DNA from 2 places in the Streptomyces sp. NPDC058086 genome. Region 2 is predicted to be linked to the other one. Evidence: riboswitches for the same ligand, from Rfam matches in the RefSeq annotation. Region 2 holds a riboswitch; the other holds the start of a gene.

The links. A riboswitch is a leader RNA that binds a small molecule or an ion and turns the genes downstream of it on or off. The one in region 2 is predicted to bind S-adenosylmethionine.
Region 1: another riboswitch for S-adenosylmethionine. It lies ahead of ACFVWD_RS04175 (putative leader peptide); the one in region 2 lies ahead of thrC (threonine synthase).

What each region holds. Positions count from the first base shown of each region.
Region 1 is NZ_JBHVST010000004.1:3,282-17,863, reverse strand. Features, by position in the region: gene ACFVWD_RS04215 (DUF3291 domain-containing protein) at 1-356, opposite strand, end outside; gene ACFVWD_RS04210 (MerR family transcriptional regulator) at 480-1,106, shown strand; gene ACFVWD_RS04205 (hypothetical protein) at 1,238-1,783, opposite strand; gene ACFVWD_RS04200 (dioxygenase) at 2,017-2,901, shown strand; gene ACFVWD_RS04195 (maleylpyruvate isomerase family mycothiol-dependent enzyme) at 2,957-3,751, shown strand; gene ACFVWD_RS04190 (MarR family winged helix-turn-helix transcriptional regulator) at 3,883-4,428, opposite strand; gene ACFVWD_RS04185 (YceI family protein) at 4,586-5,101, shown strand; gene ACFVWD_RS04180 (glutathione S-transferase C-terminal domain-containing protein) at 5,167-5,856, opposite strand; gene ACFVWD_RS04175 (putative leader peptide) at 6,009-6,083, opposite strand; SAM riboswitch class IV at 6,120-6,212, opposite strand; gene ACFVWD_RS04170 (amino acid ABC transporter permease) at 6,721-7,686, shown strand; gene ACFVWD_RS04165 (amino acid ABC transporter ATP-binding protein) at 7,683-8,507, shown strand; gene ACFVWD_RS04160 (ABC transporter substrate-binding protein) at 8,644-9,669, shown strand; gene ACFVWD_RS04155 (GNAT family N-acetyltransferase) at 9,788-10,525, shown strand; gene ACFVWD_RS04150 (putative leader peptide) at 10,554-10,721, shown strand; gene ACFVWD_RS04145 (LLM class flavin-dependent oxidoreductase) at 10,797-12,032, shown strand; gene ACFVWD_RS04140 (NtaA/DmoA family FMN-dependent monooxygenase) at 12,050-13,438, shown strand; gene ACFVWD_RS04135 (LLM class flavin-dependent oxidoreductase) at 13,435-14,568, shown strand; gene ACFVWD_RS04130 (LLM class flavin-dependent oxidoreductase) at 14,582-14,582, shown strand, end outside.
Region 2 is NZ_JBHVST010000057.1:30,240-44,821, forward strand. Features, by position in the region: gene ACFVWD_RS34740 (cold-shock protein) at 128-334, opposite strand; gene ACFVWD_RS34745 (MoaD/ThiS family protein) at 795-1,070, opposite strand; gene thrC (threonine synthase) at 1,171-2,499, opposite strand; SAM riboswitch class I at 2,517-2,664, opposite strand; gene ACFVWD_RS34755 (glucosyl-3-phosphoglycerate synthase) at 2,844-3,788, shown strand; gene ACFVWD_RS34760 (trehalose-6-phosphate synthase) at 3,902-5,299, shown strand; gene otsB (trehalose-phosphatase) at 5,358-6,236, opposite strand; gene ACFVWD_RS34770 (DUF3263 domain-containing protein) at 6,331-6,558, opposite strand; gene ACFVWD_RS34775 (ABC transporter substrate-binding protein) at 6,593-7,870, opposite strand; gene ACFVWD_RS34780 (ROK family protein) at 8,020-8,976, shown strand; gene nagA (N-acetylglucosamine-6-phosphate deacetylase) at 8,976-10,121, shown strand; gene ACFVWD_RS34790 (1-phosphofructokinase family hexose kinase) at 10,269-11,198, shown strand; gene ACFVWD_RS34795 (CBM35 domain-containing protein) at 11,276-12,256, opposite strand; gene cdgB (diguanylate cyclase CdgB) at 12,374-14,098, opposite strand; gene ACFVWD_RS34805 (flavin reductase family protein) at 14,517-14,582, shown strand, end outside.

The DNA.
Region 1 (14,582 bases), on a different contig from region 2:
GCCCAGTCGAGGGGGAGTTCCGAGGCCGGAAGCTCCCAGAACGTGAAGACCGAGCCGCTCGTCGTGGACCGCAGCCCGGTCATGATCGAGCGGTGCGGTTCGGTCTTCGCGTACGTGTAGAGGGCCCGCTTGTCCTCCCAGGCCGACAGCGTCCAGAAGGTGCGCTTGAACGGCTGGGCGACGAGCGTGGCGCCGTATGCGCCGGGCGCGCTCTTCACCTGCTTCCACGCGGCCAGGGACCGCAGGAAGAAACGCGGTACGTCACGGAAGGAACGGACCTCGAAGCGCGAGGCCATGACGAACGCCCGCGAGTCCGTTGCGGGCACGTTGACGGTGGTCCAGGGGAGCGTGGGCACGGTGGCGCCTTCTTCCACGGAGGCAGGACGACGGACGGAGGCCCAGGGGGAGCACCCATTGGATACCTCCACTATCCATGTTAGACAGTGAAGGTATCCAATGACCAGAGCGGAGCCGATCCGATGCGTATGTCCGAGCTGAGCCGCCTCAGCGGAGTCTCCGTCACGACGATCAAGTACTACCTCCGAGAGGGGCTGCTCCCATCCGGCCGGCAACTGTCGGCGACCCAGGCCGAGTACGACGGGAACCATCTGCGCAGGCTCCGTCTGATCCGCGCGCTGACCGGCGTCCGGGGGCTGTCCGTCAGTACCACCCGGGAGGTCCTGGGAGCCCTGGCGGAGCACGCCGGTGACACCCATCGCCTGCTCGGTCTCACCCTCGGTTCGATCGGGCCCGCCGAGGATTCCGCGCAGGACTCCACTGAGCGGGCCGAAGTCGACGCGCTCGTGGAGGAGTTGGGCTGGGATGTCCACGAGTCGGCGCCCGCGCGGGCGACTCTGGCCGAGACCTTGGGCTCGCTGCGCGGCCTCGGTGTCCCGTTCGACCGGAGCGCGCTCGTGCCGTACGCCCGGCTGGCCGAACGGACCGCGGCGCTCGACCTCGACCAACTGGACGGAATCGACGACCCGCTGGAACTGGCCGAGCGCGCGCTGCTGCTCACGGTCCTGCTCGAACCCGCGCTGATGGCGCTGCGCCGCATGGCCCAGGAGAACGAGTCGGCGCGGCGCCACGGGGGCGGTCGTCGTTGAGCGGACCGTCGTTGATGATGCGACGGTCGTCGTTGATGCGACGGTCGCCGTTGATCGGACGGTCGCCAGGGGGTGGACGGTGTGGTTCGGATGGTGCTGACCGGGGAGCGCCGGTCAGGTGGCCGTCGCGATCAGCGCGGGTCTTCGGGGAGGCAGTTGAGCAGGGCGTTCAGACCGTCGTGGTCGAGGACGGAGACGCCCAGGGCCACGGTCATCACCGCCAGCAGATGCACGGCCCCCGGGAGGTCGGCGTCGGCGGCGCGGGTCAGGGCCTCCGTGTCGCCCGCGGCCCAGGCCCGGACCGCCTGCCCGAAGGCGAACTCATAGTGCGGGGGAGCCGCCGTGGCCGCCTGCTCGGCGGCCCGGCCCACGTCGCGGGCCGCGGGCTGGGCGGTCAGGGTGAGGCGCAGGGTGACGTCCATGACGGCACAGAGATAGGTGTACGTGTCGTCGAGGGCGGTCTCGTCCAGGGTGTCCAGGGCCGTGGCGACTGCCCGCGCGTCGCCGTCGGTGTACCCGCGCAGCAGGAGCAACGCGGTGTGCCGGGCGGGGTGGGCGCCGGTGATCCGGTCGTTCGGCGAGGGGACGGAGGGATGGTGCGACACGCGGTGGACTCCTTCGGCGGGCAGCCCGAACTCCGGACGGTCCACCGCTGAGCTGCGCCTGACCGTGGACACCAGCCGACCCTAGTGAAGCCCGTCGGCCACCGCGTCCAACCGGCGTCCGATCACGCATACGAAGATCGGACTAGTTCCGATCGCGTACGGCGCCCTTCTCAGGGCCTCCGGCGCCACCATCCGCGGCCGTTTGGTTGACGTCTCAAGTGGGACGACCTACAGTCAAACTTGAAGGTTCAACTTAAAAGTCTGAGCCCGCGAGCCGGGGCACCCTCACCCACGTAAGGACCGGCATGAACTCCCTCCTCGATCCCGAGGTGCCCGCCGGAGCGTACGACCGGTTCCTGGTCGACGCACTGCCGCGAGCCCGGTCCCAGCGCGTGTGGACACCCGCGGACGGACCCCTTCCCGCGCTGTACCTGAGCCACGGCGCGCCCCCGCTGTTCGACGACGGGCCGTGGCTGAGGGAACTGTTCGAGTGGGCCCAGTCCCTGCCGAAGCCGAAGAGCGTCCTGATCGTCTCCGCGCACTGGGAGGCGGCGCCGCTGTGTCTGTCCGCCCCGGCGGCGCACACCCCGCTCGTCTACGACTTCGGCGGCTTCCATCCGCGCTACTACACGATGACGTACGACACTCCCGACGCGACCGCCCTCGCGCACCGCGTGGCCGGGACCATGCCGGACGGCGAGTCGCTGTACCAGCACCCCTCCCGCGGCCTCGACCACGGCGCCTGGGTGCCGCTGATGGCCATGTACCCCTTGGGTGACATCCCGGTGCTCCAGCTCAGCCTGCCCACCCATGACCCCGGCCGGCTCCTCGAACTCGGCGCCCGGCTCGGCCCGTTGCGGGAGGAGGGCGTCCTCGTGATCGGCTCGGGGTTCATGACGCACGGACTGCCCTTCATCACCCGCGAGATGCTGACGCGGGGCGAAGTGCCGGGCTGGTCCTCGGACTTCGACGCCTGGGTCGCCGACGCGCTCGCCCGCGGGGACGTCGACGAACTCGCGGCCTTCCGGACCAGGGCGCCCGGTATGCCGTACGCCCATCCGACGGTCGACCACTACATCCCGCTGTTCGTCACGCTGGGCGCCGCCCCGAGCGCCGACCGGGCGGTGCGTACCACCGTCGATGGTTTCATGATGGGCTTCTCCAAGCGGTCCTTCCAGACCGCGGTGTGAACCCTTGAACCCTCCGTACCGACACAAACCGCTTTCACCTCAACGGAGTTGAGACATGAACGACCATGCCGACCAGACCATCGACGCCCTGCGCGGCGGACACGACTACCTGACCGCCGTGGTGCACGGGCTCGCCACCGCCGACCTCACCCGGCAGTCCGGGGCGTCCGAGTGGGACGTGTCCCAGGTCCTCAGCCACCTGGGCAGCGGCGCGGAGATCGGCCTGGCCTCCCTGGAGGGCGCGCTGAACGGCACCGGGCCCAAGGGCGGCGACTTCAACAAGTCGGTGTGGGCGCGCTGGGACGCGATGTCCCCGGTCGAGCGCGCCGAGAGCTTCGTGACCGCCAACGAGGCGCTGGTGCGTGGGTACGAGGCTCTCGACCCGCGGGCCCGTGCCGAACTCCGGGTCGACCTCGGCTTCCTGCCCGCGCCTGTGGACGTCGCGACGGTGGCGGGTCTACGGCTCGGCGAGTTCACCCACCACACCTGGGACGTGGAGGTGGCCTTCGACCGTACGGCGGTTCTGGCGCCCGCCGCGGTCGAGCCGCTCCTCGACCAGGCCGGACTGCTCATAGGCTTCCTCGGCAAGGTCGAGGCCCTCGGTGGACGGCAGGTTCGCCTCGCGGTCCACACCACCGCTCCGCGGCGCGCGTTCGGGCTCGACCTGGTCGACGCGGTCGTGCTCACCGACGAACCTGCCGAGCCCGACGCCGTCCTGAGCGCACCGGCCGAGTGGTGGCTGCGCCTCGTCACCGGCCGCCACGCCGCCGACCACACCCCGGCCGAGGTGACCCTCAAGGGCGACACCCTCACCCTCGACGACCTGCGACGCGTCTTCCCCGGGTTCTGATCCGCCGGTTCGCCCCTCGACATCCGCCGGTTCGCCCCCGACATCCGCCGGTCCGTCCCTCGACACGCGGCGTTCCGCGCGGCCCGGCGTCCAACTCCGCGCCCCCGTAGGTCTGTCCGCCCCTGAAGGGGCTACTTCCCCGGCCCCTCGGGGGCCGCATCGCCACCCTCGACGTGCCCGGAGTCCGCACCGGGACGCGGCGAGGGTGGCAACAAGTCGTGCAGTGCCTCGTACCGCTGCGCGCAGGCCGTCTGCGCGATGGCCTGCGAGACGGCGTCGGCCAGCGGGCCCGTGGACTCGCGCAGCAGCCGCCGCGCCTTGTCCGTGAGGACCACCTCGATACCGCGCCGGTCGCCGCACGCCGACCGCCGTGTGATCAGTCCCGCGTGCTGCAGACACGCCACCTGATAGGTCAGCCGCGTCTTGGGACGGCCCAGCAGTTCCGCGATCTGGGTCATCCGCAGGCTGGACCCGGGCTGGTCGGCCAGCAGGCACAGCACCAGGAACTCGTCGTGCGAGACGTCGAGGGTGTCCTTGACGCGGGCGCGCAGCTGCTGCTCGATCGCCCCGGCCGCCGCCAGGAGACGCATCCAGGCCCGCAGCGGGGCGGGCAGCAGCTCACCGTCACCCGACGGCTCGTGTTCGGGCAGGTCAGCGGGGGCGGAAGGGTCGGCCATAGTGTCCCAGTCTACCGGTTGTCCAAATTTGAAGAACCGGCTAGCGTGGAGTCATCCAAATTTGGATGACCACGTTGTCCCCACAGTCCCCGTGTGCCGCGCGCCCCCGTGCGTCGCGCACCCCTGTGCACCGCCCGTAACCGTCTGGAGAACTCTCATGACCGTCGCCGTCGAAACCGGCCTGTGGCAGCTCGACCCCGCCCGCACCGTCGTCGCCATCAAGCACAAGACGATGTGGGGCATGGTCACCGTGAAGGGCACCTTCACCGGAGTCACCGGAGAGGGCGAGGTGCAGCCCGACGGGACCGCCCGCGGCACCATCACCCTGGACGTCGCGTCCCTGGACACGAAGAACGCCAAGCGGGACAAGCACCTCCGCTCCGCCGACCTCTTCGACGCCGACCGCCACCCCGCGATCACCTTCGCCGTTCGCGACGCCGTCCTCGGCCAGGACGACACCGCGGAGATCAACGGGCAGCTGACCGTGCGCGGCATCAGCCGGCCGCAGCCCGTCACCGGCCGCGTGACCGGGGCGAGCGCCGACAGCGTCACGCTCACCGCGGAGTTCACCGTGGACCGCGACCAGTTCGACATGGGCTGGAACCAGATGGGCATGATCCGCGGCCTGACGACCGTCACCGGCACGCTCGTCTTCACCCGCGCCAAGGCCTGAGCCGACGCGGCGCCGGGGCCCGGGCCCTGCGGCCCTACCGGCCCCGGCGACCTTGGCGTACGCGCTCAGCGCACCTTGCCGTGGAAGGCAGGGTGGGCGTCGAGCCGACGTACGTAGTCCCGGAGCCGACCGTACGGGGCGAGGGATTCCGTCGGGTCGAGTCGGGTCAGGGCCACCCAGAGGTCGACGTCCGCGGCCGTCAGCTCGTCGCCCAACGCGTAGGCTCGCGGGGCGAGTTGCCGGTCCAGTGACTGGAGTGCCGTCGTGCGCGCAAGCGGCGGCGAGGTGGGGGTGACGTCCCGGTCGAGGAGTTCGCGCAGGGCGTCGATGTCCGCGGTGAGGGCCGGTGGGTTCAGCCGGGGGAGGCGGGCGTCGTTCTGGCAGACCGGCAGCCCGGCGAGGTCACGCAGGATGTCGGGCGTGTGGTTGCTCACGATCCGTCCGCTCCAACGGTCGCACAGCGCGGGCGCGGTGAGCGGACCGTCGTAGTGGTGCCAGGTGGCCTCGTACGCGCCGCGCAGTGCGGCGAACGCGTCGGGTGTCTCGGCGGGAAGCGTCAGCAGCGTGGTGGCGACCGAGTCGTGGAGACCGAGCAACTCCAGGGTGACCGAGATGCGCAGTGAACGCGGACAGCCCTCGGTGAGGTACAGCTGATAGCGGTGCGGCGCCGGGTAGAAGCCGCCGGCCAGGCCGACGCCGATGCGGCTGCGGATGCGGTGGGGGCGAGGCGCGGCGAGCGAGACTGTCTTGGGCATGACTCTCCAGGGAACGTCGAAGCCCCCGCGGCCCGTTGGGCGGCGGTGGCGGAACGGAGTGACTGCGCTGACGTACGGACCGGTCCGGATCGTGGGACGTGCCCGACCGGACGGACCGCATGGACCAGTACGCGCTGGACGGACCGCCTGGACTAATACGCGCTGGAGACCCGCTGCAGATCGATGTGCAGGCGCCTGGTCAGACCGTTCGTGCTCCTCCTGGCCATTCCCATCGCTCCCGTGTCCGGGGCTCGCGAGAGGCGAGACCACGCTTGCCCCGCCGCACCGGCGGAACCCGGGGCACCCCGTCGCGGTGGAAGGGTTGCCTGTCAGCGGGCCGGGGCCGATAACCGCGTCGAACGGGAGAAACCCGCACGACGGGCGCTGACAATCGTGACCGTCCCCGTCAGTCTCGGTCCGGTCCGCGGAGCCGTCAAGAAGGCATATACGCGGTCTCACCACGTGGTCATTCCGGCCGGTGCGCGTTGACATTCGTTTGGGGCCATGCCTAACTTACGCCGCATCGGACCGGATCGATTCCGGTGCGTTCGAGGCCCAGCGGGGCGGAATGGTGACGGTGAACGCGATGTACGCAGCTGACGGGACGACCGCTTCGCGGCGCCACGGCTGCCTCGCCACCGCAGTGTGTTGTACCTCCCGCGGCGCCCGCTGTCTCTGTCAGGGCTGACCGCTTCCGCCTTTCGCGGCGTTGAACGTCCGCACGGCTCAACATCCCTCGCTCGCCATCCTGTTGGTGCGCTGTCGGTGAGCCTCCCCCTCCGTACCCCCTGACATCCGTCTGTCCCCGCGCGCACCGCCGTCGTACGGGCCGCGGCGGTGTGTCCGCATTCGTTGGAGCCCTCCATGAGTGAATCCCTGGGCTCCGCCGTGCCGTTGAGCACGACGGAGCCCCGCCCGGCCGCGGCACAGCGCGTGCTGCCCCTGCGCCACCCCGGCCGCTGGATCGCCTCGGTGATCGTGCTCGTCGTGGTCGCCCAGATCGTCCACGGGCTGGCGACCAACCCCTTCTTCCAGTGGGACAGGTTCCAGTACTGGTTCCTGCGTCCCACGATCCTCGACGGCCTGCTCATCACCCTCGAAGTGACCCTCTACAGCGCTGTGTTGGGCCTGCTAGGCGGCATCCTGCTCGCCCTGGCCCGGCTCTCCAGGAGCCCCGTGCTGCGCGCGGTGAGCTGGGTCTACATCTGGCTGTTCCGCTCGGTGCCGCTCATCGTCGTCCTGCTCTTCCTCTACAACTTCAGCGCGCTCTACAAGACGCTGAGCCTCGGTGTCCCCTTCGGCCCCGCCTTCCTCACCTTCGACGAGTCCCGGCTCGCCACCGACATGGTCGTCGCGGTCGTCGGACTGAGCCTGAACGAGGCGGCGTACGCGGCGGAAGTGGTCCGGGGCGGCATCCTCTCCGTCGACCAGGGCCAGCACGAGGCGGCCTCCGCACTCGGTCTGCCCAAGGGCTACCAGTTCAGGAAGATCGTGTTCCCGCAGGCGCTGCGCTCCATCACCCCGAACTACGTCAACCAGCTGATCGGCCTGATCAAGGGCACCTCGCTGGTCTTCTACGTCTCGCTGCTCGACCTCTTCGGCTCGGTGCAGAGCATGGGCTCCACCTACCCCGGCGACATCGTGCCGCTGCTGCTGGTCGCCACCGTCTGGTACCTGATCCTCACGAGCGTCGTGTCCGTCGTCCAGTTCTACGTCGAGCGGTACTACTCGCGGGGCGCGCTGCGCTCCCTCCCGCCGACCCCGTTGCAGAAGGTCCGCACCGGCCTGCGTGACCTGCGGGCCCGGGTCCGCAAGGAGGCGGCGATATGACCGGCGAGACGCTCGCGATCCGACCGGCCGCCGTCGAGGTGCGCGATGTGCACAAGTGGTACGGCAGCCAACGCGTGCTGAACGGAGTGGACCTGACCGTACGGCCCGGCGAGGTCACCGTGATCCTCGGCCCGTCCGGCTCCGGCAAGTCCACCCTCCTCAGGGTGATCAACCACCTGGAGAAGCCCGAGATCGGCCATGTCAGCCTGAACGGCGAGCTGATCGGCGTACGCCGGCACGGCGAGCGCAGCGAGACGGGGGTCCCCCCGGCCGAAGGCCGGGGGAGGCTCAAGGAGCTGACCGAGCGGGCGATCCTGGCCCAGCGCGGCCGGATCGGGTTCGTCTTCCAGAACTTCAACCTGTTCCCGCATCTGACGGTTCTGGACAACGTGGCGGCCGCGCCGGTGGCGACCCGACGGCTGAAGCGGCCCGAGGCCCGGGAACTCGCGCGCACCCTCCTCGACCGCGTGGGTCTTGCCGACAAGGCCGACGCCTATCCACGGCAGTTGTCGGGCGGCCAGCAGCAGCGGGTCGCCATCGCCCGCGCGCTCGCGCTGCGGCCCGGAGTCATCCTCTTCGACGAACCCACCTCCGCCCTCGACCCCGAGCTGGTCGGTGAGGTGCTCGCCGTCATCAAGGACCTGGCCACCAGCGGCACCACGCTCGTCATCGTGACCCACGAGATCGGCTTCGCCCGCGAGGTGGCCGACCGGATCGTCTTCCTCGACGAGGGCCGCGTCATCGAACAGGGCTCGCCCACCGAGGTGTTGGACTACCCGGTACACGAGCGGACCAGGGACTTCCTGAGCAAGGTCCTCTGAACTTCCCTCACCTCACTTTCATCCACCTCACTTTCATCCACCTCACTTTCGTCCACCTCACTTTCGTCCACCTCACCTTCATCCACCACGCCTTCCCTCACCACACCTCACTCACGAACATCGGACAAGGACAGCCATGCGCACCCTCACCCTCCGCAGCAGACTCCTCCGTGGCCTCACCGCCTCCACCGCCGTCGCCACCCTCGCCGCCGGTCTCGCCGCGTGCGGGGGCGAGAGCGACGCGGCCACCACCTCCGACAACGCTGCCTCCGGCACCGTCACCGTGGGCGCGCTCTCCAACGGCGCCGCGCGGCAGACCGACCTCAAGGTGCCCGAGGTCAAGTCCATCAGCGCCGAGCTGCCCAAGTCGGTCGCCAAGAGCGGCAAGCTGGTCGTCGGCGTCGGCGCGCTGCCCGCCGGGTTCCCGCCGCTGGCGTACGTCGGCCAGGACCAGAAGACCCTCACCGGTGCCGAACCCGACCTCGGCCGACTGGTCGCCGCGGTCCTCGGACTGAAGGCGGAGGTGAAGAACTCGACCTGGGAGAACCTGTTCGTCGGCATCGACAGCGGCAAGGTCGACGTCGCCTTCTCGAACGTCACGGACACCGAGGAACGCAAGAAGAAGTACGAGTTCGCCTCCTACCGACAGGACAACCTGGCCTTCGAGGTGCTGAACAAGAGCACCTGGAACTTCGACGGTAACTACGAGAACCTGGCCGGCAAGACCGTCTCCGTGGGCGCGGGCACCAACCAGGAGAAGATCCTGCTGGAGTGGAAGGCGAAGCTCGCGAAGGAGGGCAAGAAGCTCACCGTCAAGTACTTCCAGGACAACAACAGCGTCTATCTGGCGCTGTCCAGCGGGAAGATCGACGCCTACTTCGGGCCCAACCCCGGTATCTCGTACCACATCACCCAGGTCGCGAAGACGCCCAACCCGACCCGCAACGCGGGCAAGTTCTCCGGCGCGGGCGCAACCCTCCAGGGGCTGATCGCGGCCACCGCGAAGAAGGACAGCGGGCTGGCCAAGCCGGTCGCCGACGCGATCAACCACCTGATCAAGGACGGTCAGTACGCCAAGTGGCTCGCCGCCTGGAACCTCTCCAACGAGGCCGTCAGCACCTCGCAGATCAACCCGCCCGGGCTGCCGCTCAGCAACTCCTGACCGCTCTCTGAGGACCGGATCCGTTTCCTGTCCCGGAGGACCGGATCCGTTGCCTGTCCCCGAGGTCCGGATCCGTTCCCTGGACATCCGCACCGCTTCCTGGAGGTCCGACACCGCCATGTCCACCGTTGCCCGACCTACCCCGCCGCAGAGCCCGGCGGCACCTCACATCCTGGACAACGCCGCCTGGGCCGCGCTGACCGGCCCGCACGCCCACCTCGCCGAGCGCGTCGGCCGCGCCGCCCGCTACCCCCTGGACGTCTCCCCGTTCACCGCCCTCGCCGACCCGGCCGACCCACGGGCCTGGGACGACCTCGCCGCGCTCGTCGGACCCGGCACCGTCACCCCCGTGACCGGGGCGAAGTCGGTGCCCGAGGGCTGGGAGACGGTGCAGCACGGCCAGGGCGTACAACTGGTCGACACCTCGCTGCGTGCCGAGCCCGCCCCCGAAGCGGTACGGCTCGGACTGGACGACGTCCCCGAGATCCTGGACCTGATCGCCCTGACCGAGCCGGGGCCCTTCCTGCCCCGCACGGTGGAACTCGGCACCTACCTCGGCATCCGGCACCGCGGCCGGCTCGTCGCCCTGGCCGGCGAACGGCTGCGCCCGCCCGGCTGGACGGAGATCAGCGCGGTCTGCACCGCCCCGGACCACCGCGGCAAGGGCCTGGCCACGCGACTCGTCCGCGCGATCGCGGCCGGCATCAGGGAGCGCGGAGACACCCCCTTCCTGCATGCCTCCGCGACCAACACCGGCGCGATCCGGCTCTACGAGTCGATCGGCTTCACCCTGCGCCGCCGCTCGGAGTTCCTCCTCGTCCGAACTCCGGGCGCCCAGCAGGAACAGACGGCGTAGGCGGGCCGTTGTGTTGAACAGGTTCACGATGTCGGCGCGGCCACAGGCCCGCCGGGACGCAAGGGCGGAGGTGAGGGACGTGCGAGTCGGGTCCGATCTTCGCGTCATGGTGCTCACCCCGCGCCGCCGTGTACGTCTTTACTCCCGGCCGCACATCGATCTGCAGCGCGTAGCCGGCGCGCTCTGTCGTCCCTGACCTGTCACCCCGCCGCCGCGCCCTTCGCGTAGAGGGCCGCGCTCTCGTACGGTCGACCAGGAAGGCACCTCCTCCGTGTCCGCATCATCTTCGCTGCCCGATTCCTCCCCCTCGTCCTCCCCTCTGCACCTCGCCGTCGCACTCGACGGCGCCGGCTGGCACCCGGCCGCCTGGCGCGAGCCGGTGGCCCGCCCCCGTGAGCTGCTCACCGCCGGGTACTGGACGGACCTGGTCACCGAGGCCGAGCGCGGTCTCCTCGACTTCGTGACCATCGAGGACGCCCTCGCACTCCAGTCCTCGCACCTCACCGAGCCCGACGACCGCACCGACCAGGTCCGCGGGCGCCTCGACGCCGTCCTGATCGCCGCCCGCGTCGCCCCGCTGACCAGTCACATAGGACTGGTCCCGACAGCCGTGGTCACCCACACCGAGCCCTTCCACCTCTCCAAGGCGATCGCCACGCTCGACTACGTGAGCACGGGCCGTGCGGGCGTACGGGTGCAGGTGTCGGCCCGCACCCACGAGGCCGCGCACTTCGGCCGCCGTACGTTCCCGCCGCTGCGCATCGAGGACTTCGACAGCCCGGCCGTGCGGGAGCTGACGACCGACCTCTTCGACGAGGCCGCGGACCACGTGGAAGCGGTGCGGCGGCTCTGGGACAGCTGGGAGGACGACGCGGAGATCCGGGACGTCGCCACCGGACGCTTCGTCGACCGCGACAAACTGCACTACATCGACTTCGAGGGCAAGCACTTCAGCGTCAAGGGCCCCTCGATCACCCCCCGCCCGCCGCAGGGCCAGCCGATCGTCAGCGCCCTGGCCCACGCGACCATCCCCTACCGGCTGGTGGCGCGGGCCACCGACATCGGATACGTCACCCCGCACGACGCCGGCCAGGCCCGTGCCATCGTCGAGGAGATCCGCGCCGAGCAGACGGCGGCCGGCCGTGCCGACGAACCCCTGCACCTCTTCGGTGACCTCGTGGTGTTCCTGGACGACGACCCGGCCGAGGCCGCTGCGCGCCGCGAACGTCTCGACACGCTGGCCGGCTACCCGTACACCAGCGACGCCCGCATCTTCACCGGCTCACCCGCCCAACTGGCGGACTTGCTACAGGAGTTGACGGAGGCCGGCCTGTCCGGCTTCCGGCTGCGTCCCGCCGTCCTCGGCCACGACCTGCCCGCCGTCACCCGGGGCCTCGTGCCCGAACTCCAGCGCCGGGGCGTCTTCCGGCAGTCGTACGAGTCCGACACCCTGCGCGGGCTGCTCGGCCTCTCCCGCCCCGTCAACCGCTACGCCGCCACCGCCTGAGCCGGAGGGACCCACTCATGAGCAGCACGTCACAGGACAAGCCCCGCAAGCAGGTCCACCTCGCGGCGCACTTCCCCGGCGTCAACAACACCACCGTGTGGAGCGACCCCGAGGCCGGCAGCCACATCGAGTTCAGCTCCTTCGCCCACTTCGCGCGCACCGCCGAGCGCGCCAAGTTCGACTTCCTGTTCCTCGCCGAAGGGCTGAGACTGCGCGAACAGGGCGGCAAGGTCTACGACTTGGACGTCGTCGGCCGCCCCGACACCTTCACGATCCTCACCGCGCTCGCCGCCGTCACCGAACACCTCGGCCTGACCGGCACCATCAACTCCACCTTCAACGAGCCCTACGAGGTGGCCCGCCAGTTCGCCAGCCTCGACCACCTCTCCGACGGCCGCGCCGCCTGGAACGTGGTCACCTCCTGGGACGCCTTCACCGGCGAGAACTTCCGCCGCGGCGGCTTCCTCCCGCAGGAGGAGCGCTACTCCCGGGCCGAGGAATTCCTGCACACGGCGAACGAGCTCTTCGACTCCTGGCACGGGGACGAGATCGTCGCCGACCAGCAGACCGACACCTTCCTGCGTGACGCGAAGGCCGGAGCCTTCGTACACCAGGGCCGGCACTTCGACATCCGGGGGCAGTTCAACGTCCCGCGCAGCCCGCAGGGACGCCCGGTGATCTTCCAGGCGGGGGACTCCGACGAGGGGCGCGAGTTCGCCGCCTCCAGCGCCGACGCGATCTTCAGCCGGTACGCCACCCTCAAGGAGGGCCAGGCGTTCTACTCGGACGTCAAGGGACGCCTCGCCCGCTACGGCCGTACACGCGACCAGCTGCTGATCCTGCCCGCCGCGACCTTCGTCCTCGGCGACACGGACACCGAGGCGGAGGAGATCTCCCGCGAGGTGCGTCGCCAGCAGGTCAGCGGCGCCACCGCGATCAAGCACCTGGAGTTCGTCTGGAACCGCGACCTGTCCGCGTACGACCCGGACGGCCCCCTGCCCGACATCGACCCGGACCTCGGTGAGCACACCATCGCCCGGGGCCGCGCCCAGGTCCGGATGTACCGCGACCCGCTCGCCACCGCCCGCGAGTGGCGCGAGCTCGCTGCCGCCAACAAGTGGTCCATCCGCGATCTGGTCATCGAGACCGGCAATCGGCAGTCCTTCGTCGGCTCCCCGGCCACCGTCGCCGAGACCATCGACTCCTTCGTGCAGGCCGACGCCAGTGACGGCTTCATCCTCGTCCCGCACATCACCCCCGGCGGCCTCGACACCTTCGCCGACACCGTGGTCCCGCTGCTCCAGGAGCGCGGCGTGTACCGCACCGAGTACGAGGGCACGACCCTGCGCGACCACCTCGGCCTCGCCCACCCGGACGACGTGCGCGACGAGCGTGCGGCGTCATGAAATTCCTGGCCATCACCCTGATCGTGCACCGGCCGGACCCGATCACCGGCGTGCAGAAGCCCACTCACGACCGGTTCCGCGAAGTCCTCGACAACGCCCTGCTCGCCGAGGAGCTGGGCTTCGACGGCTTCGGCGTGGGGGAGCGGCACGAGCGACCGTTCATCTCGTCCTCGCCGCCCGTCGTGCTCAGCCACATCGCCGCGCTCACCAAGCGCATCCGCCTCTTCACGGCCGTGACGACGCTCAGCCTCCTTGACCCGGTACGCGCGTACGAGGACTACGCGACCCTCGACCACCTCTCCGACGGTCGCCTGGACCTGATCATCGGCAAGGGCAACGGGGCCGCCCAGCGCGACCTCTTCGACGTCACCCCCGAGGACCAGTGGGACCGCAACGCCGAGAGCTACGAGGTGTTCCGCAAGATCTGGCGCCAGGACAAGGTGACCGCCGAGACCCGCTTCCGCCCGGAACTCAAGGACGCGGAGGTGTGGCCCCGGCCGTACCAGCAGCCGATCCGGGTCTGGCACGGCAGCGCGACCAGCAAGGAGTCGGTCGACCTGGCCGCCCGCTACGGCGACCCGCTCTTCTCCGCCAACGTCACCAACCCCATAGAGCCCTACGCCGAGTTGATCCGCTACTACCGCGAGCGCTGGGAGCACTACGGCCACGACCCGGCCGACATCGCTGTGGGCGCGGGCACGGCGGGCCTCTACGTGGCCCGTACGTCGCAGGAGGCGCTGGCCGCGTACCGCCCGGTGTTCGAGGGGAACCTGGCCTTCCAGAAGAGCCTGGGCCTGGAGCCGGTCTTCCCGACGCTGGAGGACTTCGTCGAGCGCAGCTCGGCCCTGATAGGCAGCCCCCAGCAGATCATCGACAAGGTGCACCGCTACCACGAGCGGTTCGGGCACACGGTGCTGCATCTGCACGCGGACGCCAGCGGTCTCGGCGACGCCCAGCACCGCGACTCCCTTGAGCGCTTCCAGTCGGAGGTCGCTCCGGTGCTGCGACGCGAGATCCCCGATCCGCCGTTCCCGTGGGGGCCGGTGCTCGCGACGCCCGAGGCGGAGCCGGTGTCCGAGCCGGTGCCCGCTCCCGCTCCCGCGCCCGCGTCCATCCCCGCCGACCGCTGAGGAGCCCCGCCCCA
Region 2 (14,582 bases):
CCGCACCGACGGGCAACCAGCCGCACCGATGGACAGACAGCCACATCTACGGACAGACAGACCGAAGGGCTCGCACCCCATGGGATACGAGCCCTTCGCCACGTCGAACAGTCAGTCGGCGCGTGCTTCAGCTGGTCGCGAGCCGGACCATGTCCGCCTGCGGCCCTTTCTGGCCCTGCGAGATCTCGAAATCGACCCGCTGACCCTCTTCCAGGGTGCGGTAGCCGTCCATCTGAATCGCGCTGTAGTGGACGAATACATCCGCACCACCGTCGACCGCGATGAAGCCGTACCCCTTCTCCGCGTTGAACCACTTGACGGTGCCCTGAGCCATGCCTAACTCCCCTATTACTGGCCCTTGCACAGGACCGCACTTCGCGGACCCGGGTCAGACCTCACCCCCCAACGGTTGGGGGTGTGCGCCGGAACGCGTCGACCGCGGCTGAATGTATCTGTCCAACTGCCGTCTGCAACAGGTCAATCGGACGAGAATTCCGGGCATGGCTGATCGGGAATATAGGGAGAATTTGCGAAGATTCAGGGCAAGTCGGGCCCCATAAATGCCATATAAGGCTCAAAAGTGCGGGACACTTTGGCTACTTCTTGCCGGACTTCGGGCACGAACTCATATGCGCGCGGCATGCAAAGTGGAGCGGCTTCCCCAACTGTACCGTGCTCAACCATACAGAATTGCCCCCTCCGCTTCTCTCACGGAGGGGGCAATTCGATGAACTCTCGGTAATTGGCATTACCAAGGGTAACAATCTCACCCTGGGTAACGGCCCGCGAGGTGGTCAGCCACCGGCGACGGCGGGAATGATCGAGACGCCCGCGCCGTCCGGCGTCGCCGTCTCCAGGCCCTGCTCGAAGCGGACGTCGTCATCGTTCACATAGACGTTGACGAACCGGCGCAGCTTGCCCTGGTCGTCAAGAACGCGGGCGGAGATACCGGAGTGGTTCTTCTCCAGATCGGCGATGACCTCGCCGAGGGTCCCACCCTCGGCCGTCACCTCGGCCTGACCACCGGTGTAGGTGCGCAGGATGGTGGGGATGCGGACATTGACGCTCATTCCTTGTGACCTCCGGTCGGGTAGCGCCCGTAGGGGCGCGGGGAACTGCGCGACCGGCCCCCACCGGCCCGCAGCGAAAAACAGCCCTCGCAGCCAAGCGCTACGCGAGCCCGGCCTCTCGGAAAGAGTCCAGGCTGGGACGAATGGTCGCCGTCAGCCCCGTACCGGCCACCGCGTCCAGCGTCTTCAGACCATCACCGGTGTTCAGGACGACGGTGGTCAGCGTCGGATCCAGCAGCCCGTTCTCGATCAGCTTCTTCGTCACGCCCACCGTCACACCACCGGCGGTCTCCGCGAAGATGCCCTCCGTGCGCGCGAGCAGCTTGATCGCGTCCACGACCTGCTCGTCGTTCACGTCCTCCACGGCCCCACCCGTGCGCCGCGCGATGTCCAGCACGTACGGCCCGTCCGCCGGGTTGCCGATCGCCAGCGACTTGGCGATGGTGTTCGGCTTCTGGGGCCGTACGACGTCGTGGCCGGCCTTGTAGGCGACGGACACCGGCGAGCAGCCCTCGGCCTGGGCACCGAAGATCTTGTACGGCTTGTCCTCGACCAGTCCGAGCTTGATCAGCTCCTGAAGACCCTTGTCGATCTTCGTGAGCTGGGAGCCGGAGGCGATGGGCACCACGAGCTGGTCGGGGAGCTTCCACCCCAGCTGCTCGCAGATCTCGTACGCCAGGGTCTTGGAGCCCTCCGCGTAGTACGGCCGCAGGTTGACGTTGACGAAGCCCCAGCCCTCGCCGGCCGGGTCGCCGATCAGCTCGGAGCAGAAGCGGTTCACGTCGTCGTAGTTGCCCTCGATGCCGACGAGCTCGCCGCCGTAGATCGCGGCCATGACGACCTTGCCCTGCTCCAGGTCGTGCGGGATGAACACGCAGGAGCGGAAGCCGGCGCGGGCGGCGGCGGCACCCACGGCGCCGGCGAGGTTGCCGGTGGAGGAGCAGGAGAGGGTGGTGAAGCCGAACGCGCGGGCGGCCTCGATGGCCTGCGCCACGACGCGGTCCTTGAAGGAGTGCGTCGGGTTGCCGGAGTCGTCCTTGACGAAGAGCTTGCCGGCCTCGACGCCCAGCTCGCGGGCGAGGTTGTCGGCCTTGACGAGCTTGGTCCAGCCGGGGTTGATGTTCGGCTTGTCGGCGACGTCGGCCGGGACGGGCAGCAGCGGCGCGTAGCGCCAGATGTTCGCGGGGCCCGCTTCGATGCGCGCCCGGAGCTCTTCGGTTTCGTAGGCCGAGAAGTCGTACGCGATCTCCAGCGGGCCGAAACACTCCTCGCAGGCGAAGACCGGGCCGAGCGGCACGCGGTGCCCGCACTCGCGGCAGGAAAGCGCGGCGGCGGGTCCGAGATCCACACCGACTACGGTGGTGGTGTCGCCCGCGACAGGGTTCGTGGTGCTTGCAACAGTCGAACTTGCAACAGTCTGCGCAGCCATGGAGGCGAGGCCCTTTCTCCTCATCTTCCTCACGACGCACTTCGCCGTGAGACGGATTTGGCACCTTCCCTAGCCGGGAGCCTCGCCACATCAATGTGACAGGAACCAGCTGGAGGGTTGCCGGGGCTTCATCGGGCCGTATCCCTCTGCCCCTCTGGATGAGCGGTATTCGGTTGTGTCGTGCGGGTCGTGCGGTGGTCCGCAAATGATCTACGACATGCGATGGTCATCCGCGTTGTTCAAGACTGTAACCGAAGGCCAGGACAGTTGAGATAGTCGTCCGAACCGCGAGATGGATCACACCGTGAGACACCGGGTGATCAGACAGTGAGGAGCCGCAGACTGTGCTGAAGGAAACTGAGCGCTGGCTGAGCAATCGCTCCTGGTCCGTGGCCGATCGCCCGCTCCACAGACTCATGTCCGCCAAACGGGCCACGGGCTCCTCGGTGAGCGTCGTCCTGCCGGCGCTGAACGAGGAGGAGACGGTCGGCGAGATCGTCGCCATCATCCGCCACGACCTGATGCAGCAGGTGCCCCTCGTCGACGAGATCGTCGTCATCGACTCGGGCTCGACCGACCGCACCTCGGAGGTGGCCGCCGCGGCGGGCGCGCGCGTGGTGCACCGGGACGAGATCCTGCCGCGCATCCCGACCGTGCCCGGCAAGGGCGAGGTGCTGTGGCGTTCCCTCCTCGTGACGAGCGGGGACATCATCTGTTTCATCGACGCGGATCTGAAGGAGTTCTCCTCGGACTTCGTCTCCGGGATCGTGGGGCCGCTGCTCACCGAGCCCGGTGTGGACCTCGTCAAGGCGATGTACGACCGTCCGCTCGGCGGTGCGGCGGGGCAGGGCGGCCGGGTCACCGAACTCATGGCCCGCCCCCTCCTCAACATGCACTGGCCGCAGCTGGCCGGCTTCGTGCAGCCGCTCGGCGGGGAGTACGCGGCCCGCCGCTCGCTGCTCGAACAGCTCCCCTTTCCCGTCGGGTACGGGATCGAGCTGGGCATGCTGGTCGACGCCCTGCACCTGGTGGGCCTGGACGCGCTCGCCCAGGTCGACGTGGGCGTGCGCAAGCACCGCCACCAGGACGGGCAGGCGCTGGGCCGGATGTCCGCCGCGATCTACCGCACGGCCCAGCTCCGGCTGGCCCGCGGCCACCTGATCCGCCCGGCCCTCACCCAGTTCGAACGGAGCAGGGACGGTTTCGAGCCGCGCACGTACTCGGTGGACACGGAGGAACGTCCGCCGATGGTCGAAATCTCCGAATACCAGAAACGAAGGGCGGCGTAGCAGCGCCCCGTCAGGGGCGCGGGGAACTGCGCGAGCAGCCCCCACCGGCCCGCGGGCGGCATACGGCTGAAGGGAACGTTTGAGCGTTTCGACGCCGGGCTAGGTTTCGAGGCATGGCTTCCCCCGCTTCAACGCAAGGCGCCCACCACATCCTCGTCGCATCCAACCGCGGCCCGGTCACCTACGAGGTCCAGGAGGACGGCTCGCTGCGCGCCAGGCGCGGTGGCGGCGGGCTGGTCTCGGGCCTCTCCGCGATCGGGCCGGACGCGGGAGCCCTGTGGGTGTGCTCGGCGCTCGGCGACGGCGACCGCGAGGCGGTCCGGCGCGGGGTCGCCGAGGACGGCGTACGGATGCTGGACATCGACGCCGACGTGCACGCGGACGCGTACAACGGCATCGCGAACTCCGTGCTGTGGTTCGTCCACCACATGCTGTACCAGACCCCGCTGGAGCCGGTCTTCGACGCGGAGTTCCGGCGCCAGTGGGCGTCGTACGAGGCGTACAACAGCGCGTTCGCCGAAGCTCTGGCCGCGGAGGCGGCGCAGGGCGCGGCGGTGATCGTCCAGGACTACCACCTGACCCTCGTCCCCGGGATGCTGCGCGAGCTCCGCCCCGACCTGCGGATCGGCCACTTCTCGCACACCCCCTGGGCGCCGGTCGACTACTTCCGGATGCTGCCCGACGACATCGCCGAACAGGTGCTGCGCGGCATGCTCGGCGCGGACCGGCTCGGCTTCCTCACCCGGCGCTGGGCGGACGCGTTCACCACCTGCTGCGACGCGCTCGTCGGCGGGCTCGGCGACACCCGGATCGGCGTGCACGGGCTCGGCGCGGACGCGGACTTCCTGCGCAGGCGCTCGCACGAGGCGGACGTCGCGGACCGCATGGCCGCGCTGCGCGAGCAGATCGGCGAGGACCGCAGGACGATCGTGCGGGTCGACCGGACCGAGCTGTCGAAGAACATCGTGCGGGGCCTGCTGGCGTACCGGCAGCTGCTGGAGGATCACCCGGAGTGGCGCGAGCGCGTCGTCCACGTGGCCTTCGCCTACCCCTCCCGCCAAGACCTGGCCGTCTACCGCGACTACACGGCCGAGGTGCAGCGCGTGGCGACCGAGATCAACGCCCGCTACGGCACACCGGGATGGACCCCGGTCGTCCTCCACGTCAAGGACGACTTCGCCCGCTCCCTGGCCGCGTACCGGCTCGCCGACGTCGCCCTCGTCAACCCCATCCGCGACGGCATGAACCTCGTCGCCAAGGAGGTGCCGGTCGTCTCCGACGAGGGGTGCGTGCTGGTGCTCTCACGGGAGGCGGGGGCGTACGAGGAGCTGGGCGAGGACGCGGTGGTGGTGAACCCGTACGACGTGGTCGGCACCGCGCGGGCGCTGGACGCGGCGCTGACCATGCCGCTGGGCGAGCGGGCGGAACGTACGAAGCGGTTGGCTGCCGCCGGGACCGCCTTGCCTCCGGCGCAGTGGTTTCTTGAGCAGTTGCGGGAGTTGGAGGGCTGAGTCGGGAGTCTGTCGGCTGCGGGTGCGTGGTGGCTGGTCGCGCAGTTCCTCGCGCCCCTTACGGGGCGCTGCAGTGTGCCGCCAGTCTCCTCAGCAGGCGTACGACTCCCGCCGGGCCGTCGACCACAAGATCCGCTCGTTCGGCCAGTTCGGTGACTTCCGTGCTGCCGCTGCACACCAGCAGGCCCGGGACGCCGTCCGAGCGGAGTTTGTCGACGGCGGCGAAGGCGGGGAGGTCGCCCAGGTCGTCGCCGGCGTACATGACGGCTTCGGCGCGGACCTCGCGGACGTACTCCAGGAGGGCGACGCCCTTGTCCGTGCCCGGGGGACGGAGTTCGAGGACCATCCGGCCGGGTTCGACGATCAGGCCGTGGCGGGTGGCGAGGTCGGTGAGGGGTTCGCGCAGTGCCTCGAACGCGGCCTGGGGGTCCTCGGCGCGGCGGGTGTGGACGGCGACCGCGCGGCCCTTCTCCTCGATCCAGGTGCCGTGCCAGGCGCCGATCCTGTCGAGGACCCCGGGCAGCTCGGCACGGACGGCGGCGACGCCGGGGTGCGGGGCGGGGGCGTTGACGGTACCGGTGCGGGCGTCCCAGCGTTCGGCGCCGTAGTGGCCGAGGACGACGAGGTGGTCGAGGCCCGGGACGCCCGCGAAGCCGCCGTGGCGAACCGCCACGCCGGCGGGGCGGCCGGTGACGACGGCCACGGAGGCGACCTCCGGGGCGAGGGCCGCGAGGGCGGGGACCGCGTCGGGGTGGGCGCGGGCCTGTTCCGGGTCGGCGACGATGGGGGCGAGTGTTCCGTCGAAGTCGAGCGCGATGACGGCCCGGTCGGGCCGGGTGAGGATGGCTTCGAGGCCGTCGCGTCCGGCGGGGGTCACGGGGGTCGGCAAGGGTTCCGTGACGTCCGGGGATTCCGGGATTTCCGAGTGGCTGCCCATGCTCCGACCCTATCCGCGCACCCCCGGGCGCACCCACGGCTCACCGAGTCACAGTCCTCGAACGCCGGGCGGCGACCCCCGGCCGGTGCCGGTGTCAGCGGTCCGCGCGGCGGGTGTCCCGGATGCGGCGGAGGCGGTTCACCGTGATCGGGTCGTGGGCGAGGGCGCGGGGGTCGTCGAGGAGGGCGTTGAGGAGTTGGTAGTAGCGGACGGGGGCGAGACCGAGTTGCTCGCGTATCGCTCGTTCCTTCGCGCCGGGCCCCGCGAAGGAACGGCGCTCCATGGCGAGGATCCCCCGCTCCCTCCCGCTCAGTTCGTCCATGACCGCACCGTAGCTCCCGCCACCGACAGCGGGGCTACCCCGCGGAGTCCGTCGTGGTCGCCGTCTGCTGGAGCGAGCCGAGGATCCCGGCCGGGCTGCCGTCCGGGGAGACCGCCTTGCCGATCTGCTTCTTGATGTCGGCGCTGACGGCGGCCCAGGACGTCTTGCCGACCGGATAGAGCTGGGAGGAGGGGAGCTCGTCCAGGAACGGGGTGAGGTCCGCGTCGTCGCTGTCCGCCGCCATCGCCTCGGACGCGGACGTCGTGACCGGCAGCAGGTCGTACTCGTGCGAGAAGGCGAGCACGTTCTTCTCGCTGTAGACGTAGTCGAGGAACGTACCGATCTGATCCCGGTGGCCGTTCTTCTTGAAGGCCATCATCCAGTCGGCGACACCCATCGTGGCCCGGCTCTTCCCGCTGACGCCGGGCATCGGCACCATCCCGAACTTCACGCCCTTGTCGGCGGCCATCTTCATCAGCGTGGGGTGCCCGTTGAGCATCCCGACCTCGCCGCGCGCGAACGCCGCGAAGGCGTCCGCGCGATTGAGCTTCGCGGGCGCGACCGGTCCGGTCAGCCCCTTGCCGACCAGGTCGTCCTTGAGCCAGGTGAGGGTGGCGACGTTCTGGGCGGAGTCGAGGCTGTAGGTGCCGACGTCGTCGGTGTAGCCGTCGCCGCCGCTCAGCAGCCACTGCATGGTCTCGGCCTGCGCCTCCTCGGGACCGAGGGGCAGCGCGTACGGGATCTTGACGCCCCGGGCCTTCAGCGCCTGCGCGTCGGCGGCCAGTTCACTCCAGGTCGTCGGCGCGCCGAGACCCGCGGCGGAGAACAGCTTCTTGTTGTAGAAGAGCAGCCGGGTGGAGGCGGCGAACGGCATGCCGTACTGCATCCGGTTCATCTTCCCCGCATCGGTGAGCTGCGCGACGAAGTCGGCCTGGACGGGTATGGAGAGCACCTCTTCGGCCTTGTACAGCTCGCCCTTGTCGGCGTAGTCGGCGTACGCGCCGATCTGCGCCATGTCGGGGGCGTCGCCCCGCGCGACCATCTCCTTGACCTTGCGGTCGACGTCCGTCCACGGGTAGACGCTGACCTCGACCTTGGTCCCGGGGTGTTCGGCCTCGTACGCCTTGACGAGCTTGTCCCAGTACTTCTGGGAGCTGTTGGCCTTGGAGTCCCCGTAGTCGGCGGCCACGAGTCTGAGGGTCACGTCCCCGGAACCGGCCGAGCCGCCGCAGCCCGCGAGGGTCGCCGTCATGCCCAGCGCGGACGCCGCCGCGATCAGTACTGTCCTACGTCCTGTCCTACGCCGCTGCACCGCACTTCTCCCAACCCCCGGCCGCCCCTGTCCAGAGGCTGTCCGTCTTTGCTTCTGCGTCCGTTGCATCCGTCTCGGAATGCGGATACAAGGTCTACACCACGTGAGTGGACTAGACCTCTCCTGGGGTAAGGGGCGACACTGTCCCCGTGAGACATGTCATCGCCCTCGATGTGGGCGGCACCGGGATGAAGGCCGCCCTGGTCGGGTCGGAGGGCGAGCTCCTCCACCAGGCCCGCCGCGCCACCGGCCGCGAGCGCGGTCCGGAAGCCGTGGTCGACGCGATCCTCGACTTCGCGGCCGAGCTGCGCGCGTACGGCGAGCACCACCTCGGCGAGCCGGCGGCGGCCGCCGGAGTCGCCGTTCCCGGCATCGTCGACGCCGACCGGGGCGTGGCGGCGTACTCGGCCAACCTGGGCTGGCGCGACGTCCCGATGCGCCGGCTGCTCGGCGACCGGCTGGGCGGGGTGCCGGTGGCGCTCGGACACGACGTGCGCACCGGCGGGCTCGCGGAGGGCCGGATCGGCGCGGGGCAGGGGGCCGACCGTTTCCTGTTCGTCCCCCTCGGTACCGGTATCGCGGGCGCGATCGGCATCGACGGCGGCGTCGAGGCGGGCGCGCACGGTTTCGCGGGCGAGATCGGCCATGTCGTCGTTCGCCCCGGCGGGACCCCGTGTCCGTGCGGGCAGCACGGCTGTCTGGAGCGGTACGCGTCCGCCGCCGCCGTCAGCCAGGCCTGGGCCGAGGCCTGCGGGGACCCGGAGGCGGACGCCGCCGACTGCGCGAAGGCCGTCGAGTCCGGGGACGCTCGGGCGCGGGAGGTCTGGCAGGACGCCATCGACGCGCTCGCCGACGGGCTCGTCACCGCGCTCACCCTGCTGGACCCGCGCACTCTGATCATCGGTGGCGGTCTCGCCGAGGCCGGGGAAACCTTGTTCACACCGCTACGGGCCGCCGTCGAGCGGCGCGTCACCTTCCAGAAACTGCCGTCCCTCGTCCCCGCGGCCCTCGGGGACACGGCCGGCTGCCTGGGCGCGGGCCTGCTCGCCTGGGACCTGCTGAATCAGCCGACCACTTCCCGACCGACTTCGGAGGTAACCACCTGATGGCCCCTAGAACGGTTCTCGCCGGTGCCAGGGTGGTACTGCCCACCGGAGTCGTCGACGACGGTCGTGTGATCGTCGACGGCACACGCATCGCCGGCAGCGCGCCCTCGTCGGCGCGGACACTGGACCTGTCGGGCCACTGGCTCGTCCCCGGCTTCGTGGACCTCCACAACCACGGCGGCGGCGGTGCCTCCTTCACCTCCGGGACCGTCGAGGAGGTCCTGCGGGGCGTCCACACCCACCGGCTGCACGGCACCACCACCCTCGTCGCCTCGACCGTGACCGGTGACATGGACGGCCTCGCCCAGCGCGCCGGGCTGCTCTCCGAGCTGGCCGAGCAGGGCGACATCGCGGGCATCCACTTCGAGGGCCCGTTCATCTCGCCGTGCCGCAAGGGCGCGCACTCCGAGGAACTGCTGCGCGACCCGGACCCGGCCGAGGTCCGCAAGCTGATCGACGCGGCACGCGGCCGGGCCAGCATGGTCACCCTCGCCACCGAACTGCCGGGCGGCATCGACTCCGTACGCCTGCTCGCCGAACACGGGGTGATCGCGGCGATCGGGCACACGGACGCGACGTACGAGCAGACGGTGGAGGCCATCGACGCGGGCGCGACCGTCGCCACGCACCTGTTCAACGCCATGCCGGCGCTCGGACACCGCACGCCCGGCCCCATCGCCGCCCTCCTGGAGGACGAGCGGATCACCGTCGAGCTGATCAACGACGGCACCCACCTCCACCCCGCCGCGCTCCAGCTGGCGTTCCATCACGCGGGCGCGGACCGGGTGGCGTTCATCACGGACGCCATGGACGCGGCGGGCTTCGGCGACGGCCGCTATCGGCTCGGCCCGCTGGAGGTCGAGGTCAGCGAAGGGGTCGCCCGGCTGGTGGAGGGCGGCTCGATCGCGGGCTCCACGCTCACCCTCGACCGCGCCTTCCAGCGGGCGGTGACCGTCGACCGGCTGCCGGTCGAGGACATCGTCGCGGCCCTGTCCGCCAACCCGGCCCGCCTGCTCGGCCTGTACGACACGGTGGGCTCGCTGGAACCGGGCAAGGACGCCGACCTGGTGGTCCTGGACGCGGAGTTCGCCCTCAAGGGCGTGATGCGCCGGGGCGAATGGGTGGTTGACCCGCAACTGGGCTGATTCGCCCTCCGATTGGAGCGCGATGTGACGTACGGCGGTCGTCCCGGGACTGGGCCGACCGCCGTTGTCTTTGGCATGATCGGGCCTCCGGATTCTCCGGAACCCGAAACTGTCGGCCAGCGCATTCATCGAGGGAGGTCGGTCCGGATGATCCTCACGGTCACACTGAACACCGCTCTCGACATCACCTATCGCGTACGGTCCCTGCGCCCGCACACCGCGCACCGGGTGACCGAGGTGACCGAACGCCCCGGCGGCAAGGGCCTGAACGTGGCCCGGGTGCTCGCCGCCCTCGGCCACGACGTGACGGTCACGGGTTTCACGGGCGGCGCGACGGGCCGCGCCCTGCGGGACCAACTCGCGGACACAACCGGGGTGGTGGACGCGCTGATCCCGGTCGAGGGGCCGACGCGCCGCACGATAGCCGTGGTCGACACGACGACGGGTGACACCACTCAACTCAACGAGCCAGGACCGGAGATCACCCCTGCCGAGTGGGCGGCCTTCCAGGAGGCCTACGAGGTGCTGCTGCGCTCCGCCTCGGCGGTGGCCCTGTGCGGCAGCCTGCCGCCGGGGGTGCCGGTGGGCGCGTACGCGGGACTGATCCGCGCGGCCCGCGCGGCGGCCGTCCCGGTCCTCCTGGACACCAGCGGCGAACCCCTGCGCCGGGGCGTCGCCGCCCGTCCCGACATCGTCAAGCCGAACGCCGACGAACTGGCCGAACTCACCGGCTCCCACGAGCCGTTGCAGGCGACCCGGGACGCCCGCAGACGCGGCGCGCACGCCGTCGTGGCCTCACTGGGCGCCCAGGGCCTGCTCGCCCACACTCCGGACGGCCTCTGGCGTGCCACCCCACCGCGCCGCGTCCACGGCAACCCGACCGGCGCGGGCGACTCCGCGGTCGCGGGCCTGCTGTCGGGACTGGTGGAGAACCTGCCATGGCCGGAGCGCCTCGCCCGGGCCGTCGCCCTGTCCGCGGCGACCGTACTGGCGCCGGTGGCGGGCGAGTTCGACCACCTGGCGTACGCGACCCTGCTCGACCAGATCGCGGTGACGGGGGACGCGACGGCGGCGTGACGCCACGGCGTGGGAAACGTAGAAGCGTCCCTGCCCGCCTCATGAGGCGGGCAGGGACGCTTCACTTACCTCTCGGACTACTTCCACCCTGCTTCCAACCAGAGTTGGTCGAAGTTCGCGTCGCACTGGTTGCCCTGCTCGCAGGAGATCTTGATGGTGTTGGTGCCCTTGTTGAGGGTGATGTCCCCCCAGGTGTTGGTCCAGCCCTTCTCGTAGTCGCCCTCTGCGGCATTGGCAAAGTTCTTCAGGTTGAGAAAGCGACTCTGGACCGTGCCATTGATCGTGAGCGTGGCGTTGGCATCCTTGCCGGGCACCCCGTAGTTGACGTACAGCGTGTATTTGCCGGCCTTGGGGATACCGCTGACGTTCCAGGTGACGGCCGCACCGACCTGATTGAAGCCCGTGACGTAGACGCCGCCGCCCGCCTTCGCACCCTTGACGTCCGACGTCGTCGTGACACCCGTCCCCAGGCTCAGCGCCTTCGCGTCGGTCTTCGGGAGCTCACCGGCGACCGCCGACGGCGAGGTCGACGCGCTCGGGGACGCGCTCTCGGAGGCCGTCGGGGTCGAGCCGCCGCCCGCCGTGTCCTTGCTGTCGTCGTTCGAGTTGTCGTTCATCATGGCGATACCGATGCCGATGACGACGGCGGCGACCACCGCGATGGCGCCGATCAGCAGGCCCTTGGTGTTCGGTCCGCGGCCGCGACCGCCGCCTCCCGACGACTGCCGGCCGGTCGGGGCTCCGCCGGGGACGGTCTCGGGCGCCGCGTAGTGCGCGTTCGGCTGGCCGTAGGCGCCCTGCTGCGGCACCTGGCCGTACGGTGCGGTCGGGGCGCCCTGCTGGCCGTACTGCGCGGTAGGGGCCTGCTGGCCGTAACCGGGCTGCTGCTGTCCGTACTGGCGTTCGCCGACCGCCCGCACCCGGTTGACCGAGCCGGGGTAGCCGTAGCCGCCGCCTCCGCTGGGCGGAGTGGCGCCGTTGGCCTGACCGTCGGCGTACAGATAGCCGAACGGGTCGTCGTCCTCGGGCGTGCTCGCGCCGTTGTTGCCGGGCGTCATCCCTTGGTCTCCTCAACAGGTGCGGTTCAGATGCGGTACATGGATGAATGGCGAGCCTACCCGCTCCCAAGGGGCCAAACGGGTGGGCTTCACCGCATCAACCCACTGACCTGTGACTTATCCGGCACGCCGATGCTGTTTGGGACGAGACCGTTTCTCGACGTACATACGTTCGTCAGCGGATTTCAAGACCTCGTCCGCCGTCATGCCACAGTGTGCCCACCCGATACCGAAGCTGGCGCCCACCCGGACGGCCCGGCCGTCCACACGGATCGGCGGGATGATCGCGTTCCGCAGTCGTACGGCGAGGTCGGCCGCGTCGGCCCGGCCGAGCCCGTCGGCGAGCACCACGAACTCGTCACCGCCGAGCCTGGCGACCGTGTCGCCGTCCCGGACACCGTTCGTCAGACGTCTGGCGACCTCGATGAGCACCGCGTCGCCCGCGTTGTGCCCGAAGCGGTCGTTGATCGACTTGAAGCCGTCGAGGTCGCAGAAGAGCACCGCGAGCCCCTTGGTGCCGTCGTCCGTCTCGCCCTCGGGCGCGATGGTGTGCACATGGTGGTCGAAGGCGTCGTACGCGTCGAAGCCCGCGGCGAGGTCGAATCCGTGCCCGCTCCCGTTGCCCGCGGTGCCTGCGCCGCCGCCGGGGTGGCCGTCGAAGGAGTTGTGCTCGGCCGCCTGGTCCGCGAACGGACCGTGCCCGTACGCCGCGTCCAGCGACTCGACCGTGCCCGGCTGAAGGGCCCCGGGGCGCCGGCAGAGGCGGGAGCCGAGGCGGGAGCGCAGCTCGGCCGAGTTCGGCAGGCCGGTGAGCGAGTCGTGCGAGGCGCGGTGGGCGAGCTGGAGCTCGCGGCGCTTGCGTTCCTCTATGTCCTCGACGTGCGTGAGCAGGAAGCGGGGGCCGTCGGCGGCGTCCGCGACGACGGAGTTGCGCAGCGAGACCCAGACGTAGGTGCCGTCGCGGCGGCCGAGTCTGAGCTCGGCGCGCCCGCCCTCGGCGGACGTCCGGAGCAGGGTGCCGATGTCCTCGGGGTGCACGAGGTCGGAGAAGGAGTAGCGGCGCATCGCGGAGGCGGGGCGGCCGAGGAGGCGGCACAGGGCGTCGTTGGTGCGCAGGATGCGGCCGTGCTGGTCGCCGCCCATCTCGGCGATCGCCATGCCGGAGGGTGCGTACTCGAAGGCCTGCCGGAAGCTCTCCTCGCTGGCGCGCAGGGCCTGCTGCTCGCGCTCGAGGCGGACCAGGGCGCGCTGCATATTGGCTCGTAGACGCGCGTTGCTGATGGCGATGGCGGCCTGGAAGGCGTACATCTGGAGCGCCTCGCGCCCCCACGCGCCGGGGCGCCGTCCGTTGCGCGGCCGGTCCACGGACAGGACGCCGATCAGCTCACCGGTGCTGGCGCCGGAGATTCCCGGGGTGTACATGGGCGCGAAGAGGCGGTCGGAGGGGTGCCACTCGTCCTCGAAGCGCGGCGCGGGTCCGTCCGTGTACCACTGCGGTACGTCGTCGTCGTCGAGGACCCAGCCCTCGGTGTGCGGAATGAAGCGCAGATCACCCCAGGCCTCGCCCATGTTCAGCCGGCGGTCCCAGGAGGCGCGGGAGCCGACCCGGCCGGTGATCAGCGCTTCGGCGGCGGAGTTGCCGGCGAGCGCGGCGACCACGAGGTCGCCGTCGGGGCGTACGAGATTGACACACGCCAGCTCGTAGCCGAGGCCCGTGACCACGCCGTCGGCGACGGTCTGCAGCGTGTCCGCCAGGCTCCGCGCGGTGTTCATGTCCGCCATCACCTGATGCAGCTGCCGCAGGGTCGCAAGACGGACATAGGGCTCCGACTCGGTCTCCATTCGCCCTCCCCTCGAGACCTCGCAGCAACTCCAGGGTTGTCTTCGGCGTACCTGGTTCTCTTACTGTTCTCTCGCGTACTACTTGGTAGCTTCGTGCATAGCTTCCCCGCCACTGAATCACAGCGCGCTGCCCACTCGGTACACAGGGTCAACAAAATATGGCTCCTGTGACTCAAGTCACAGCGGAAGATGAGCAATTGAGTGGGGTTTCTGCATTTCCCCGTGTGTTTACTGCACGCTTATTTGGACGCTGTGTAGACACTGTGAGCAGTTGTGTCCGTCCCGAGACCTAGGACCCGGCTTAGGACCGGGCTCGGACCGAGGCCCGATGTGGCTCCCCGGGGTCGGAGACTAGCGTTTCGGCGTGCTGAACACTCCCTCTGCCGCTCCACTCACCCCCTCCGTGCATGCTGAGGGGGTGAGCAACGACGAGTTCCGTGCCGCCATGTCCCGGCTGGCCGCGGGTGTGGTCCTGGTGACCGCG